4 regions of the Streptomyces sp. NPDC002793 genome follow, and region 3 is predicted to be linked to each of the others. Evidence: riboswitches for the same ligand, from Rfam matches in the RefSeq annotation. Region 3 holds a riboswitch; each other region holds the start of a gene.
What was found. A riboswitch is a leader RNA that binds a small molecule or an ion and turns the genes downstream of it on or off. The one in region 3 is predicted to bind cyclic di-AMP.

Region 1 (4,199 bases), on a different contig from region 3:
TCGCCAACGAGGCGGCCCTCAAGATGAAGGAGGCGTCGCTGTCCTGGACCGAGTCGTACCCGGCGATGGAATACCGGCACGGCCCCATCAGCATCGCCACGACCGGCACGGCGACCTGGATGTTCGGCGCCGCCCCGGAGGGGCTGCGGGAGCAGGTGCTGGCGACCGGGGCCCGCTGGGTGGAGAGCGGCCTGGACCCGCTGGCCGACCTGGTCCGGGTGCAGCGGCTGGCGATCGCCCGCGCGGCGGCCCGCGGTCTCGATCCCGACCTGCCGCGCCATCTGACCCGCTCCGTGGTGCTCGACCCGTCAGCGGGCGCCTGAAGGCCCCGGGGCATGCCGCGTACCGGGCCGGCGGGCGGCCCGGTACGCGGCCTCGGCCATGACGGGGGTCAGGCCTCTTCGAAGTAGGCGTCCAGCGCCTCGTCGAGTTCGGCCGTCCACGTCTTCAGGTCACTCCGGGCGGCGGCCTCGACCTCGGCGTTGAACCACCGGCGGCTCGACAGGTGGACGGTCACGGTGAACCGGCGCCCGAAACGGCCGGTCTTGACCTCGACCGCGCCGATCTCGGACCAGTCGAACTCCGCCTCCTGGTCGTCGAGCCGGAAGCGGACGCCCTCGGCGTCCACTTTGATGGACCCTCGCCGGTCGCTGACCTCGAAGACGGGCCCGTCCTCCTTGCGGGCGGCCTCGGCGTCCGGGGTCGCCTCGTCAGCCGGGGCCTCGTCCGGGGTCGCCTCGTCAGCCGGGGCCTCGTCCGGGGTCGCCTCGTCAGCCGGGGCCTCGTCCGGGGTCGCGTCCTCGGCAGCCGTGGAATCGTCCACGGCCTCCTCGGCCTGCGCGTCCACGGCCGCTTCCTCCGGGGTGCCCTCGGTCGCCGCCGTCTTCTCCGCTTCCGCCTCCGTCCGCGCGGGGGCAGGGGCCGTCAGGCCGGGGATGTACGCCGGGTCTGTACCCGCGGCGAACTCGGACTTGATCTTCGAATCTATGCGCTGCTCCACGGCGGGCAGTATGGACGACGAAGCTGTACGAGACCAGTCACCCGGGCTCCGCCCGGCCTGTCGCCGGTGCTCCGGCCGCCCGGCACGGCGTACCCCGGAGACGACTGACGGGTGGTGCGGGTTCCGCCGAACCCGCACCACCCGTCAGTCCTGTCCCTCTGTCACACGCCCGTGCGTCAGCGGTTCCGCCTCCGCGAGGACTCAGTAGGCCCCGAAGACGTTGTCGATCGAGCCGTACCTGTCCGCGGCGTAGTTGCACGCGGCCGTGATGTTGGCGACCGGGTCGTAGCTGTCCGTCGACGTACCGGGCACGTGGTAGGCCTGGAAGGTCGGGTCGATGACCTGGAGCAGGCCCTTGGACGGGATGCCCGCAGCGGCGTTGGAGTCCCAGTTGTTGATGGCCAGCGGGTCGCCGGCGGACTCGCGGATGATGTTGCGGTGGATGCCGTCGTAGCTGCCGGGGATGCCGTGCTCGGCCATGACGGCCAGCGACTCCTTGATCCAGCCGTCGAGGTCGTCCGTGTACGCGGCCGGTTCGGCGGCCGGAACGGCCTCGGCCGCCGGCGCGCCCTCGGCGGCGACGGTGTCGCTCGTACGCTCTGAGCGATCGGCGCGGCCGGACGAGGCGGAGGCCTTGGATTCGGCCTTCTCCGCCTTGTCCGCCGACTTGTTGTCGGCGTCGGCGCCGATGGTCAGCTGAAGACCGGGAAGAATCAGGTCGGGGTTTCCGCCGACGATCTTCTGATTGTCCTCGTACAGAGCCTTCCAGCCACCGCTCACGGAATGCTCGCGCGCGATCTTGGCAAGAGTGTCACCCGCGACCACGGAATAGGTGGCGGTCTCGGACTTCTGTGCGGCAATTCCCTTGCCGGACACGGCAGTAGACGTCGCCGCCTTTTCGACCGCGGCCGGCTGGGCCGGAGCGGCGAATGCGCCGGTCGCGCCGATCACCGGAAGGGCAAGGGCGGCTCCACCCGTGGTCACGGCGATGATGCCGCGAGTCAGCGAACTGGTCCTGAAACGACGGTGCTTACCATTTTCGGGCATGCTGGATTCCTCTCCGTCGCCTGCGAAGTGAGCTGTCGGGTTCGGGCTGGAGATGCCCGGCCGCATACGAATGCGACTTCACCCCGAGCCGCTCCGGTAACCGGATCGGCACTTACTTGGGTCCCCCGCTCCTGCCGTACGAAGAAGTGGTCGGGTAACCGGACGGCGGCAGGATTCGGCGTTCCGCCCGGAGTGATGGCGACCGTAGGCGAGAAATAGGGAAAGGAACAAGCCTGGCGCGGTGATCACAATTCCCCCGCAAGATCGATTCATGGGAATTCATGTAATCCACCCCACACCGAGCCGGGCATTCCCGTTGGCACAGAAGGGAACCGACTGCCGCGCCCGTGCGTCCGGGGCGCGCGAAGTGACCCTCGTCACCGAGTCCGATTCGGGCGTTTTGCTCCAGAGAGAAGGGGTGCGGGTCGCACGAAATGACCTTTTATGGATTACGGGATGAATTCAATAAAACTAGATTAAATCGGGCATAAAACCCATAACTGACCCCATCTAGGCAAACCGCAAGTGGATGCCGGTGGAGCCATGGCCTCTACAGCCCCACTGCGAGGTACACCCTCAACGACACCTCGCATCTGCCAGGCACTGTGCTCACATACATTGCACATGCGCCCGTGATCCCCATATCGTGTCGCACATGCAGTCCTACACCATCGGTCAGGCGGCACGTCTCCTCGGCGTGAGCCCGGACACCACCCGCCGCTGGGCGGACGCCGGCAGGGTCGCGACCCATCGCGACGAAGCCGGGCGCCGTCTCATCGACGGCCGTGATCTGGCCGCCTTCTCGGTCGAGGTCGCCCAGGTCGGCCCCGGCGAGGACGAAGTCCCCTACACCTCCGCGCGGAACGCCTTCCCCGGCATCGTCACCGCGGTGAAGCTCGGTGACATCGCGGCCCAGGTCGAGATCCAGGCCGGCCCGCACCGCCTCGTCTCCCTCCTCACCCGGGAAGCCGTCGAGGAGCTGGGGCTCGAGGTCGGCATGCGGGCCACGGCCCGGGTGAAGTCGACCAGCGTGCACATCGACCGCGCCTGACGCGACGGCCCCCACCGAGGAGTTCTCCGATGCCCTTCCCCCTCACCGGCCGCCGGACCGGGGCCGCGGCCCTGTCGGTGGCACTGCTCGCCACCCTGGCCGCGTGCGGCAGCGACGACGGCAACGACTCCGCCGCGCCGGACACCGAGCTGACCGTGCTCGCCGCTTCCTCGCTGACCGACGTCTTCGCGACGGCCGGTGCCGCGTACGAGAAGGAGCACCCCGGCACGGAGGTCACCTTCTCCTTCGCCGGGTCGCAGGAACTCGCCGCCCAGGTGAGGCAGGGCGCTCCCGCCGACGCCCTGGTCACCGCCGACACCAGGACGATGGACGGGCTTTCGGCGGACACCGGCAAGCCGACGGTCATCGCGAGGAACCGTCTGGTCATCGCCACCGGCCGAGGAAACCCCGAGAAGGTCCTCGGCCTCGCGGATCTCGCCGATCCCGCCCTCAAGGTGGTCCTGGCCGCCCCCGAGGTCCCCGTCGGCCGCTACGGCCGGCAGGTCCTGGACGCCCAGGGGATCGACGTGAAGCCGGTGTCCCAGGAACCCAACGTCCGAGCCGTCCTCAGCAAGATCGAGCTCGGCGAGGCGGATGCCGGCCTCGTCTACCGGACGGATGCCGCCGCCACCGGCAAGGTCGACGCGATCGACATCCCCGACGCGCAGAACGCCATCGCGTCCTATCCGGCCGCGACACTGAAGTCGTCCGGTGACGCCGGGGCCGCGGCCGCCTTCGTGTCCTGGCTGTCCACACCCGAGGCGCAGAGGATCCTCCAGGCCGCGGGCTTCCAGAAACCATGACCCGGCCTGGCCGGACCCGTAGGGGAACGCGTTGAAACAGCTCCGCCGCCGCCCGTCCGGCCCCCGCACCCCGCTCGCCCTGGCGATCCCCGCACTGCTCGCCGTCGCGTTCCTGGTGCTGCCGCTGGCCGGCGTCCTGGCACGGACGTCCTGGGGTGAGCTCGGCACCCATCTGACCAGTCCCGGGACCACACAGGCCCTGAAGCTGTCACTGCTCGTCTCGGCCTGGGCGCTCGGGCTCTCGCTCGTGCTGGGCGTGCCCCTGGCCTGGGTGCTGGCCCGCGTCGACTTCCCCGGC
Region 2 (4,199 bases), on a different contig from region 3:
ATCCACATCGCCCGACGCCACGGCGGCGACCCCGGCCGGAGGCTCGTAGTCGGTGACGGCCAGCTCCACGTCGGGGTGGGCGCGCCGGAACGCGGTGAGCACCGGCGGCAGCAGGTGGATCCCGGCCGTCACGAACGTGCCGACCCTCAGCCGGCCCCCCGACAGCCCTGCGAGCCGGGCCAGCTCGTGACGCGCCTGATCCATCTCGTCCAGCACACGTCGGGCCCGCCCCGCCAGCAGTTCCCCGGCGGCCGTCAGACGGGCCCCGCGGTGGTGACGTACGAGGAGGGCGGCTCCGGCTTCCCGCTCGAGCTTCGCCAGTTGCTGCGAGAGCGCGGGCGCGGTGTAGCCCAGCCGTGCGGCCGCCCGCGTGATCGAGCCGGCCTCGGCCACCGCCACCAGAGCGGCCAGCCGTGTCGGGTCGTACATTAAGCGTTCCTTTTGGCAGACCCAGAAGATTGCAAGTACACGTTAAAGGGCCGGCGGGGCCAGGGTGGACCCATGGACGCACAACTGCTCGCCTTCGTCGCCGTGGCCGCGGGAATGGTGGCGCTTCCCGGCGCCGACTTCACCGTGGTCGTACGCAACGCGCTCGCATCCCGGCAGTCCGGGCTGGCCACCGCGGTCGGGGTCGCCGGAGGCCTTCTGGTGCACACCGCGCTGGCGGTCGCGGGCCTCGCCGCCGTGCTGGTGACGATGCCCGTACTGTTCCGCACCGTGCAGCTCCTCGGCGGCGCGTACGTGCTCTACCTCGGGCTCAGCGGCCTGTACGCGATGCGGCGGCCGGTCACCGCCGGAGCGGCTGACGAGGAGGAGCCGGCGGGCAGGGCGCCGTCAGGGCCCGGACGTTCGCTGCGCCAGGGCTTCCTCACCAACGCCCTCAACCCGAAGGCGCCCGTGCTCTTCCTGAGCCTCCTGCCCCAGTTCGTGCCCGACGGCCAGGCGCCTCTGCCCAGGACCCTGCTGCTGGCCTCGGTGGTCGTCCTGCTCGCACTCGTCTGGTTTCCCGCCGTGGCCCTGCTGGTGGACCACCTCGGCCGGTGGCTGCGCCGGCCGCGTACCGCCCGTGCGATCGAGGGCGGCAGCGGCGCGGCGCTCACGGCATTGGGACTCGTCCTGGTGACCGGCCCCCTGCTGAACTGAATCAGGTGCCCGAGGCTGTCAGCGGACCCTCCCGTACCAGACGTTGCCGGACCAGATCTTCTCCAGCCGGACCACGGCGCCGGTCTTCGGCGAGTGCCAGATCTTCCCGCCGCCGGCATAGATGCCGACGTGGTACACGCTGCGGCCCGCGTGGAAGAAGACCAGGTCGCCGCGTTGCCGCTGCGACCTGGAGATATGGCGGGTCTTGTTGTACTGCTGCTGAGCGGTGCGGGGTAGCTTCTTGCCGGCCTTCTTGAACGAGTAGAGCGTGAGCCCTGAGCAGTCGAACCGATGGGGGCCCGTGGCGCCCCAGCTGTAGGGGGCGCCCTTCTTCGACGCGGCGATCTTGAGCGCCTTGGTCGAATGGGCGGCGGCCTCGGCGTCGTTCACGAAACCGGGGGCCAGCATGGTCGTTCCTACGGCGAATGTCAGAACCGAGGCCGTTCCGGCCCGGGCGAAAAGAGAGCGGACATGAACCTGCGCAGTCATGCGCAACCCTTCGTCAGCCGCCTGTGAAGGATGACCTGTCGGGTTCGGGCTGGCGAAGTTGCCCGGCCGCGCGAAGCGGCTTCACCCCGAGGGCCGTCCGGATGTCCGGTCGGCCCGTTGTGCTCGGGTCCTCCACTCCTGCCGATCCATTCCTGTCGACCAGGCATCCGGGCGGCGGCAGGACTCGGCGTCCGCCCGGACCGCCCCGCCGCGGTGGCGGGGGCTTGTCGTCCCAGGGATCTTTACTCACGCTCTGCCCGATTTCCTCGCTGAAGCGGGCATATGTGAGAGTCGTCACGACTGATCCGATCGGGTGGACGCGGCGGTCCCGAAGCCGCGGCGGCCGCACCGGACCAGCCGTGTACCAGGGGTGGAGCGATGGATTCCGTTCAGTGTCCGCGCTCGCTGCGCAAGTTGAGCTGTCCCTCGACAGGGGGACGTCCTACGCCGATCGAGCGAGGGAATCTCATCGTCCTGTCGGGCGTGTCGTGAAGGGGCGTCGAAAACCGCGCCGGTGGCCCGAGTCGAGGGCCGGAAACCTTCAACTCGACGGCGCGGGAGGCACGGCGACCCGCCCCGCCCGACGCTCCCCGTCCAGCAGTCGCAGGGCCCTGGCCAGGGTGTCCGCGTGGATCTGCGACTCGCCCCGCTCGTGCATCAGGACGAGCGCGTCGCGGAGGGCGACGGCCCGCGACGCGAGAGCCTGAGCCGCTCGGAGCGCTCCGTACGTGTCGCTGCCGCGCGCGGGGTTGATGCGGCCGAGCTGGTCGAGAGCCTCCAGGTAGCGGTCGATGAACTCGGCCTCGGCGCGGGTCAGTGCCGGGAGCGGCGGGAGCCGGGGTGGGAGCATCGGGCGTTCACCTCGCGGGATACGGCGGCTGGGACGGTGTGCGGTTCTCCACGACGTGGTCCACCAGCCCGTACGCCGGGACGGCCTGGGCGTCGGGGACGGTGTCCCGTTCGGTGTCGGCGCTGATCTCCCGTGTGGAGCGCTCCGTGTGACGGGCCGGCATGGCCGTGAGCGGCTCGCGCTCCAACTCCCGGGCCCGGATCTCGAGATCTGAGGGCCGGCCCTGCACCGGCTCGTCCGGGGCGGGTTGCTGGATGAGTACCCGGGCGCCCGGCAGGGCATGTCCGTGTCCGGGAGCGCCGGCGGCGAGCAGGGCCGCGGCGGCGCGAAGATCGCACCGTATACGACGGGATCGTCGGCGGCGGGCGCGAGTGGCCCTCGTGCCGTTCGGGGGTGCTTCCGGGCATGCGTGAGCCGGACGTCCTGAGGTGGGCGTGGCGTGCGCCGATTTCCATGGACCGGTAAAAGGCCAGTTAACGCGCCGGAAAAACTTCCGCCCTAACGTGCAATACCTGGTCGCGGAATCCTCTTCATCGTTCAACAGAGTGTTGAAGGCGGGATAGGGTCCCGCTGCGTCCGGGGCAGGTACCGGGCGGGAGACGAAGAGGGTGGAAGCGTGCAACTCACTCCGCACGAACAGGAACGCCTGCTCATCCATGTGGCGGCCGATGTCGCAGAGAAGCGCAGGGCGCGCGGACTGCGGCTCAATCACCCCGAGGCCATCGCGCTGATCACGTCCCACCTTCTGGAAGGTGCCCGTGACGGCCGGACCGTGGCCGAACTGATGGCCTCCGGCAGGAAGGTCCTCACCCGCGACGACGTCATGGACGGCATACCGGAGATGATCCACGACGTCCAGGTCGAGGCAACCTTCCCGGACGGAACCAAGCTCGTCACCGTCCACGACCCGATCGTCTGACGGGGGAGCGGCCGATGATTCCCGGAGAGTTCCTGTACGCGAAGGACCCGGTGCCGCTCAACGAGGGGCGTCCCGTCACCCGTCTCACCGTCCTCAACGCAGCGGACCGGCCCGTGCAGGTCGGCTCGCACTACCACTTCGCCGAGGCCAACACCGGCCTGGACTTCGACCGCCGCGCCGCCCACGGGCTGCGGCTGAACATCGCCGCCGGAACCGCCGTGCGCTTCGAACCCGGAATACCCGTCGATGTCGAACTCGTCCCGCTCGCAGGCCTGCGCATCGTCCCGGGACTGCGCGGCGACACCGGAGGTTCTCTCGATGCCTGAACTCAGCCGCCCCGTGTACGCCGATCTTTTCGGGCCCACCACCGGCGACCGCATCAGGCTCGCCGACACCGACCTCGTCGTCGAGATAGAGGAGGACCGGGCCGGCGGACCCGGACGGGCCGGTGACGAAGCCGTGTTCGGCGGTGGCAAGGTGATCCGTGAATCGATGGGCCAGGCGCGGACCACCCGCGCCGAAGGTGCCCCCGACACCGTCGTCACCGGCGCCGTCATCATCGACCACTGGGGCGTCGTCAAGGCCGACATCGGTATCCGCGACGGCCGGATCACCGGGATCGGCAAGGCCGGCAACCCGGACACGATGAACGGTGTCCATCCCGACCTCGTCATCGGGCCGGAGACCGAGATCATCGCGGGGAACGGCAAGTTCATCACCGCCGGCGCCATCGACGCGCACGTCCACTTCATCTCGCCGACCCTCGTCGACCAGGCGCTCTCCTCCGGGATCACCACG
Region 3 (4,199 bases):
GCCGGCGGGAGCTGCGCACGCTCTCCACCGAACTGCCGGTGTACGCGGCGGCGGGCTGGCTGGGCTCCGCGGAGCCGCTCGCACTGGCCTCGATGCGGGCACGGGGCGTGGCCCGGGACATGGCCAGGTACTGGAACGGCCACCCGGACCGCGCCCGGGGCCGGGCCGCGGCCCGTGCCGTCGCGGAGTACGAGTCGTTCGCGACTTCGCTGGCCATGCTGCGCCGGAGGGCACGTCACGACGGGGCGGGGGACGACTTCGCCGTACGCGAGCAGGAGTTGCTGCACCACCTCTGGCAGCGCCGGGACATCGCGGGTCCGGCCCTGATGTACGCGGCCCACGCGACGGGCCGGCTGCGGGCCCACCGGCCGCCAGGCCCGCCGCAGTTCCCCCGGCAGTTCGCCCACGGCGGGCCGCCTCCGGGGCATCTCCTCGCCCCGCACCGGCACTACGGCGGCCACAACCCGTACCGGGAGGACGGAGGGCACCGCGTACCGCCCGGTTAGAGGGTCAGGCTGACGCCTCGGTCAGCTCCGTCACCTGCTGCTCGGTCAGCCGCAGCTCGCCGACCGCGACCAGCGCCGGCAGCTGTCCGACCGTACGCGCGGAGGCGATCGGTGCGGTCACGGTCGGCCGGGCGGCCAGCCAGGCGAGGGCGACCGTGGCGATCTCGGCGTCGTGTTCCTGGGCGATCCTGTCGAGCGCCGCGAGCACCTTGCGTCCGCGCTCGGTCTCCAGGTGCTTGCCCGCGCCTTCGGCGCGTGCGCTCTCGACGGCCGCCCCCGGACGGTACTTGCCGGTGAGGAAGCCCGCGGCGAGTGCGAAGTACGGGACCGCGGCGAGGCCGGCCCCGGCCGCCGTGTCCTGGAGCGCGCCCTCGTAGGTGTCGCGCGAGACAAGGTTGTAGTGCGGCTGCAGGGCCACGTACCGGGCGAGGCCCTCGCGCTCGGAGAAGTCCAGCGAGGCCTGGAGCCGCTCGGGGCTGATGTTGGAGGCGGCGATCTCCCGCACCGTGCCGGCCTTCACCAGCTGGTCGAGGGCGGTGATGATCTCCTCGACGGGGACGCTCTCGTCGTCGAAGTGCGTGTAGTAGAGGTCGATGTGGTCGGTGCCGAGCCGGCGCAGCGACGCCTCGGCCGCCTGCTTCACGGTGGTGGGCGAGAGCCCCTTGTACGCGGGGTGTGCGCCGACCTTGGTGGCGATGACGACGTCGTCGCGGCGGGAGCGGGCCGCCAGCCACCTGCCGATCAGGGTCTCCGACTCACCGCCCTCGTTGCCCGGGGCCCAGGCCGAGTAGGAGTCGGCGGTGTCGATGAAGTTGCCGCCCGCCGCCACGTAGGCGTCGAGGACGGCGAAGGTTTGCTCCTCGTCGGCCGTCCAGCCGAAGACGTTGCCGCCGAGGGCGAGGGGGAAGACCTTGAGGCTCGACGAACCGAGCGGGCGCAGAGACGTCATGCCCATGGACAACCGGTCGGCTCAGGCAACTATTCCGACCGGCTGGGCGGCTCCAGGGGACGACGCCCCGGGCGCTCACCGGCCCCGGACAGGCCGGCGGCCCTGACGTCGGGGGGTCGTGCGTCAGGGCCGCCGGGGTCACGAGGGCTCAGATCGTGAGGCCCTTGCCGCGCAGCCAGCTCATCGGGTCGATGCCCGAGCCGTCCGCGGTGTGGATCTCCAGGTGCAGGTGCGCGCCGGTCACGTTGCCGGTCGCACCGACGCGGCCGATGGTCTCGCCGGTGGTGACCCGCTGACCGGCGGACACGTCCATCGACGACTGGTGGCAGTACCAGACCTCGGTGCCGTCGTCGAGTTCCAGGACCGTGCGGTAGCCGTACGAGCCGGACCAGCCGGCCGACTTCACCGTGCCGCTGTGGACGGCCTTGACCGGGGTGCCCGTCGGAGCCGCGAAGTCCAGCCCGGTGTGGTGGCCCGAGGACCACATCGAACCGGACTGGCCGAAGGTGGAGCTGATGTAGTACGAGGAGGTCGGGACGGCGTAGCTCGCGGCGAGCTTGGCGAGGCGCTCGGCCTCCGCCTTCTTCTTCGCCGCTTCTTCCGCCGCCTTCTTCTTCGCTGCCGCCTCGGCCTCGGCGTCGCTCTGCTGCTGCGCCGCCTGGGCCGCGGCCGCCTCGATCGCCGCCTGCTCCTCCGCGGCCTTGGCCTGGGCGTCGGCTCCGGCCTGCTGCTGCTCGGCCTGCTGGAGGATGCGGGCGCGCAGCGCCTCGCCGGCGTCGGTGGTGCCCTGCTCGGCCTCGGCGGCGGTGATGCCGGCGGTGGTGAGCGGGGAGGACGCGGCGACGGTCTCGTGGTCCGAGTCGGAATCGTCGGACATGAACGCACCGACGCCGGGCAGGGACTTGGCGTCGGGGAGATTGTCCGCGATGGAATCGGGAAGAGAGATGGAGACCGGCGGCTTGCTCTGGGCGGTGGCCATGCCACCCGCTCCGACGGCCGCTATGACACCGACGCCGAGGACGGTGGAGCTACGGGCGAGACCGCGCTGCTTGGCCACGCGGTGCCGGCCGCGTACGGGACGGATGGACTCCTCGGTGGGGTTCCATTCCTCCCAAGTCCTGCCCTCATCACCGAGACTTCCGGTCCTGAAGGATGACGGTGCCTCGGGGGCAGGCTGATTGGACGCCACGTGGGCGCACTCCTTTCCTTCCTTCTCGCCTACCGGGTTAGCTGACGGGTTCGGAGCAGGAAGGTCTCCTACGGGCCCCTTCGTCTCTCGCGAGACACAGGTGTCCGATTCACCCCATGTAGGTGGTTCCCCGGTTCCCTTGCGGAATTCGGCGCTGCGCACGGTGCCGCCTCTTGCGACGACAGGTACAACCGCGCTGCGTTATCGAACGTTAATAGACACCCGGGTCCGATTCCAAGCTGTTCCGGCAGATCATTCCCCGCTCCGGCGTGGACTTTCAGGGGTCAACCGGGCGCAAACGGGCCACTTGAGTGCCCCTCACCCACACGCCAGTTTCTGACGGTGCGTCAAATGTTATGCGGAGCGGGGTCCTTCGACTACCGACTGTCGCGACCGGTCATTCACTGTCCCGCCGCACGATCTTCACGGTCGTCCGCCGCTCCTGCTGCCCCCGCGCGGGACGCCCGACCGCGAGGAGCGCCAGGTCGTCCGTCGACCGGCCGCCGGTGTGCAGCCGTACGTCGTCGGTGAGAGCGGACAGCAGCTCCTCGGGCCCCGGGAAGAGTCGGCCACGCAGCCGGGCCGCCGGGTCGTAGAAGACACCGTGCGCGTCCCGCGCCTCGGACAGCCCGTCCGTGAACGCCAGGAACATCGCACCGGCCGGCAGCGTCCACTCGTCCGACCGGTCCGGCCACACACCCAGCCCCATCCCGAGCGGCAGCGCGGGCACGGTCGGCGACAGCACGTCCAGCGCCCCGTCCGCGTGCAGCACGAGCGGTTCGGGGTGACCGCGGTTGACCACCCGCACCGTGTCCGAACCGGTCGGGATCTCCGCGAGGACTGCGGTCACGAACCCCTCCACGGTGTCGAATCCGCCCCGCCGCGAGCCCTCACGGGCCAGCGCCCGCTCCAGCCGCTGGACCACGCCCTCCAGCGACAGCTCCTGTTCCGCGGCCTCCCGGAACGCCCCGATCACGACGGCCACGGCCGCCACGGCGTCCAGCCCCTTGCCCCGTACGTCACCGAGGACCAGGCGCACGCCGTACGGAGTGTCGGCGACGGCGTACAGGTCGCCGCCCACGAACTCGTCCGCCTGCGCCGCCTCGTACCTCGCGGCGACCTGCAGCCCGCCGATCCGGTCCTCGGGCGTCGGCAGCACCGCGCGCATCGCCGTCTCCGCGATGACCCGGGCCGAGGCCAGCTGCTCGTTCCCGCGGCGTACGACGCGGTTGATGACGAGCGAGAGCGCCGCGACGGTGCACAGGGTGAGGAGGTCGGTGAGCGGCACGACCGCGGCGAGCATGCCGTCCGAGATCCGGATGGCGAGCAGGACGAGGATCGAGGCCACACCGACCCGCACCGTGCCGGCCAGTGAGTAGAACGGGGCGGCGATCAGCGGAGCGGCCGCGAAGAGCGGCACGGCGGTGACCTCCGTCGGCGTCAGGAGGTCGAAGACCACCCCGGCGCAGATCATCAGCGCGGGCAGCGCGCGCACGGGCCGCCGGGAACGGACGTTCCCGGCCGCGCCCCCTCGCCGTCCGTCCCGCTTCCCCAC
Region 4 (4,199 bases), on a different contig from region 3:
GTCCGGTGGAGCTCGCGACGTGGCGCTACGCCACCGAACCCGTGACGCTGGGAGGACAGGACATCGCGGCGGGGGACCCCGTTCTCGTGGTGCTGGCCGCAGCCGACCGCGACCCGGAGCGATTTCAGGATGCGGACACCCTGGACCTCGCTCGGAGTGACAATCAGCACCTCGGATACGGGCACGGCATCCACTACTGCCTGGGGGCGCCGCTGGCCCGGCTGGAGGGCCGGGTGGCGCTGGCGACCCTGCTGAGACGCCTCCCCGACCTGCGGCTCGCTGCGGAACCTGCCGATTTGCGCTGGCGTGGAGGGCTGATCATGCGCGGACTACGCACACTTCCCGTCGAGTTCGATCCCGGACATCCGGCCGCAGAAAGTGACAGCCTGTCAACTCTGTGACTTTCACGTGATCTCCGCTGCATCGACTTGTGACACACGTTCGAGTAGGGCTAGGTTCACCGTTCGACCAACCCGTTACACATGTCAGTCACACGGAAGGCAATCCCATGGGCTCCGCGACCGGCAGACACCGTCGCCCACGCCAGGCACCCGCCATCGTCGTCGCCGCAGGCGTCACGGGATCGGCCATCGCCATCCCGCTGCTCGGCGCGGGCAGCGCACAAGCCGCAGACGCGTCGACCTGGGACCGGGTCGCCGAGTGCGAGAGCGGCGGCATGTGGAGTGCCGACCTCGGCAACGGCTACTACGGTGGCCTGCAGCTCTCCGAGGACACCTGGTCGGACTACGGCGGCACGGACTACGCGTCCCGCGCCGACCTCGCGAGCCGCTCGCAGCAGATAGCCGTCGCGGAGAAGGTGCTGGCCGACAAGGGACCCCAGGCGTGGTCCAGTTGCTCGGTGATCTCCGGGCTCGCCGTGGACGAGGGGCTGCCCGGCGTCGACCCGGGCGACGAGCCCTCCGCCGAGCCCTCGGACACCGCGACCCCGTCCGGGACCCCCTCGCCCGAGGCGTCGGACGCGGAGGACGAGACGGCGGGCGCCGAGGACGAGTCGGACGCCTCGGAAGCCCCTGAGGGCTCCGGCGACGCCGAGGGCGGCGCGGACGAGGACACGACCGAGGACTCGACGGACCGGGGCGAGGCCGGCGCCTCGCCGTCCGCGACGCCGTCTCCCGAGGCATCCGGTACGCCCGGCGACTCGAAGGGCGACGGGGCGAACGGCGGGAAGCACCGCGGCACCCCGGCTCCCGAGGCGGACGCCGGTTCCGGTCCGGACGCCGGACGGGACTCCGGGCGCCACGCCTCGCGCGGCGACTCCGGGGCACGTGAGGGCGCCGAGGGGACGTACACCGTCCGCGACGGCGACAACCTCTGGGCGATCGCGGACGCGCAGGAGCTCTCCGGCGGCTGGTCCGCGCTCTACGAGGCCAACAAGGACGAGCTGGGCTCCGACCCGGACCTGATCCTCCCCGGCCAGAGCCTGGACCTCGGACTCGTCGGGGCGAACGCGCCGGGCGACTCGGCGGAGACCACCACCGCCGACTGATCAAAAGCGCAAAAAGGCCCCGAAAACAGGGGCAGTTCAGAGGCCTATGTCCACTTATGCGTAAGTGAGACATGGGTCTCTTTGCGTCAACTGGAGCGCCCCGTCCGCCCGATCCGTCCATATTGGCTCCGACCTGCGAAAACAGCTCGATCCGACTGGCCGTTACGTGCTGATTAGCCGTTATGTCCATCTTTGAATGTAGGGGTTGCGTGTGTTTACGGTCGGAGCCGCTCGCACCGCGGGCACCTTCGACCGTCACGCCGAATCCTGCCGTCGGCCGAAGGGGACCGACGCGTAAAGCGCCGTAGGCAGGAGCGGGGGACCCAGGTAAGTGCCGGACCCGGCCGTCGGAAGACGGGCGGGGTGCGGCTAGGGGTGAAGTCGTCCGCGGGAGCGGGTGACCGGGCAACTCACAGGCCCGAACCCGACAGCTCACCTCGTAGGCGTCGGTGAGGAGAACCATGCTGCTTTCCAGCAAGGGCAAGCACCGTCGCCCGTCCAAGGCCGTCCGTATCGCGACCCTGGCCGGTGTCACCGGTGCCGCCGTCGCCGTCCCGCTCATGGGTGCGACCGGCGCCTCTGCCGCCTCCGTCGAGACCTGGGACGCCGTCGCCCAGTGCGAGTCGGGTGGCAACTGGTCCATCAACACCGGCAACGGCTACTACGGCGGCCTGCAGTTCTCGCAGTCCAGCTGGGCCGCCGCCGGCGGTACCCAGTACGCCGCCCGTGCCGACCTGGCCACCAAGGGCCAGCAGATAGCCGCCGCCGAGAAGCTCCTCGACCTGCAGGGCCCGGGCGCCTGGGCCTGCGCCGGCGCCGGCGGCCTGACGAACGACGGGGTGGATCCGGGCGTCGACACCGGCTCCGGTTCCGAGAAGAACGGCGACACGGCCCCGCAGGCCGCACTGGAGCGCAAGGCCGAGCAGCCCACCACGCGCAGCGAGAAGCGTGAGGCCCCCGCGAAGACCGTCACCACCCCGACCGGCGAGAAGGTCGAGAAGGGTGACGGCGAGTACAAGGTGAAGTCCGGCGACACCCTCAGCAAGATCGCCGACGCGAAGAAGGTCAAGGGCGGCTGGGAGAAGCTCTTCGAGCTGAACGACGACATCGTCGACGACGCCGACCTGATCTTCCCGGGGCAGCAGCTCCACCTGAAGTAGGCACCAGCCGCCCGGGGTCCCCTCCTGCCCCGGTGGCCCGGTGGCCCGGCCCGGCGCGCTGACCCCCCGCGTGCCGGGCCGGGGTCCGTTCGCGGACGCGTCAGGGGATGCGTGTTCACTTCTTGTGGTTACTTGCCAGTAGAATTCTGGAGCTTTGCCCGGAATGAGGGCCCGCGGGTCCTTTTTCGTCCCAGGGGACGGGCGTACGGCCGACGGAGCGGGCCGGGCCGGTTAGGCTCGTGGCGCAAGGCCACAGTGACCCTGCACAACCAGTGTCAGATCCCAGAAGGAGATGCCTCGTGCCGTCCATCGACGTCGTCGTAGCCAGGGAAATCCTCGACTCCCGGGGGAACCCCACGGTCGAGGTCGAGGTCGGCCTCGACGACGGCAGCACGGGACGTGCTGCTGTTCCGTCCGGAGCCTCCACCGGAGCGTTCGAGGCCATCGAGCTTCGCGACGGTGACCCGAACCGTTACCAGGGCAAGGGCGTCGAGAAGGCCGTCCTCGCCGTGATCGAGCAGATCGGCCCGGAGCTCGTCGGTTACGACGCCACCGAGCAGCGCCTCATCGACCAGGCGATGTTCGACCTGGACGCGACCGAGAACAAGGGCTCGCTCGGCGCCAACGCCATCCTCGGTGTCTCGCTGGCCGTGGCGCACGCCGCGTCCGAGGCCTCCGACCTCCCGCTCTTCCGCTACCTCGGCGGCCCGAACGCGCACCTGCTGCCCGTTCCGATGATGAACATCCTGAACGGCGGCTCGCACGCCGACTCCAACGTGGACATCCAGGAGTTCATGATCGCGCCGATCGGCGCCGAGTCCTTCTCCGAGGCCCTTCGCTGGGGCGCGGAGATCTACCACACGCTGAAGAAGGTCCTGAAGACCAAGGGCCTCTCCACCGGTCTCGGTGACGAGGGCGGCTTCGCCCCCAACCTCGAGTCCAACCGCGCCGCCCTCGACCTCATCCTGGAGGCCGTCAAGGAGGCCGGTTACGTCCCGGGCCGCGACATCGCGCTCGCGCTCGACGTCGCCGCGTCCGAGTTCTACAAGGACGGCGTCTACGAGTTCGAGGGCAAGTCCCGCTCGGCCGCCGAGATGACCGAGTACTACGAGGAGCTCGTCTCCGCGTACCCGCTCGTGTCCATCGAGGACCCGCTGTACGAGGACGACTGGGCGGGCTGGAAGGTCATCACCGACAAGCTCGGCTCCAAGGTGCAGATCGTCGGCGACGACCTGTTCGTCACCAACCCCGAGCGCCTCGCCCGCGGCATCGAGGAGGGCTCGGCCAACGCCCTGCTCGTCAAGGTCAACCAGATCGGTTCGCTGACCGAGACCCTGGACGCCGTCGAGCTGGCCCAGCGCAACGGCTTCAAGTGCATGATGTCCCACCGCTCCGGTGAGACCGAGGACGTCACCATCGCCGACCTCGCCGTCGCCGTGAACTGTGGCCAGATCAAGACCGGCGCCCCGGCCCGCTCGGACCGCGTCGCCAAGTACAACCAGCTGCTGCGCATCGAGGAGATCCTCGACGAC

Region 1: it holds a riboswitch for cyclic di-AMP, as region 3 does, so the genes downstream of both, ABT001_RS33240 (transglycosylase SLT domain-containing protein) here and ABT001_RS06260 (M23 family metallopeptidase) in region 3, are expected to answer to the same signal.
Region 2: it holds a riboswitch for cyclic di-AMP, as region 3 does, so the genes downstream of both, ABT001_RS19925 (C40 family peptidase) here and ABT001_RS06260 (M23 family metallopeptidase) in region 3, are expected to answer to the same signal.
Region 4: it holds a riboswitch for cyclic di-AMP, as region 3 does, so the genes downstream of both, ABT001_RS00435 (transglycosylase family protein) here and ABT001_RS06260 (M23 family metallopeptidase) in region 3, are expected to answer to the same signal.

What each region holds. Positions count from the first base shown of each region.
Region 1 is NZ_JBEOVL010000063.1:18,968-23,166, forward strand. Features, by position in the region: gene ABT001_RS33230 (SIS domain-containing protein) at 1-323, shown strand, start outside; gene ABT001_RS33235 (hypothetical protein) at 392-1,000, opposite strand; gene ABT001_RS33240 (transglycosylase SLT domain-containing protein) at 1,202-2,047, opposite strand; cyclic di-AMP (ydaO/yuaA leader) riboswitch at 2,050-2,230, opposite strand; gene ABT001_RS33245 (TOBE domain-containing protein) at 2,703-3,098, shown strand; gene modA (molybdate ABC transporter substrate-binding protein) at 3,128-3,901, shown strand; gene ABT001_RS33255 (ABC transporter permease) at 3,933-4,199, shown strand, end outside.
Region 2 is NZ_JBEOVL010000019.1:5,297-9,495, reverse strand. Features, by position in the region: gene ABT001_RS19935 (LysR family transcriptional regulator) at 1-429, opposite strand, end outside; gene ABT001_RS19930 (LysE family translocator) at 502-1,143, shown strand; gene ABT001_RS19925 (C40 family peptidase) at 1,162-1,632, opposite strand; cyclic di-AMP (ydaO/yuaA leader) riboswitch at 1,636-1,808, opposite strand; gene ABT001_RS19920 (hypothetical protein) at 2,174-2,482, opposite strand; gene ABT001_RS36100 (ATP-dependent Clp protease proteolytic subunit) at 2,490-3,140, opposite strand; gene ABT001_RS19910 (urease subunit gamma) at 3,099-3,401, shown strand; gene ABT001_RS19905 (urease subunit beta) at 3,416-3,727, shown strand; gene ABT001_RS19900 (urease subunit alpha) at 3,720-4,199, shown strand, end outside.
Region 3 is NZ_JBEOVL010000005.1:17,104-21,302, forward strand. Features, by position in the region: gene ABT001_RS06250 (PrsW family intramembrane metalloprotease) at 1-506, shown strand, start outside; gene ABT001_RS06255 (aldo/keto reductase) at 511-1,455, opposite strand; gene ABT001_RS06260 (M23 family metallopeptidase) at 1,604-2,644, opposite strand; cyclic di-AMP (ydaO/yuaA leader) riboswitch at 2,656-2,808, opposite strand; gene ABT001_RS06265 (PP2C family protein-serine/threonine phosphatase) at 3,042-4,199, opposite strand.
Region 4 is NZ_JBEOVL010000001.1:99,192-103,390, reverse strand. Features, by position in the region: gene ABT001_RS00445 (cytochrome P450 family protein) at 1-401, shown strand, start outside; gene ABT001_RS00440 (transglycosylase family protein) at 509-1,507, shown strand; cyclic di-AMP (ydaO/yuaA leader) riboswitch at 1,798-1,968, shown strand; gene ABT001_RS00435 (transglycosylase family protein) at 1,969-2,667, shown strand; gene eno (phosphopyruvate hydratase) at 2,967-4,199, shown strand, end outside.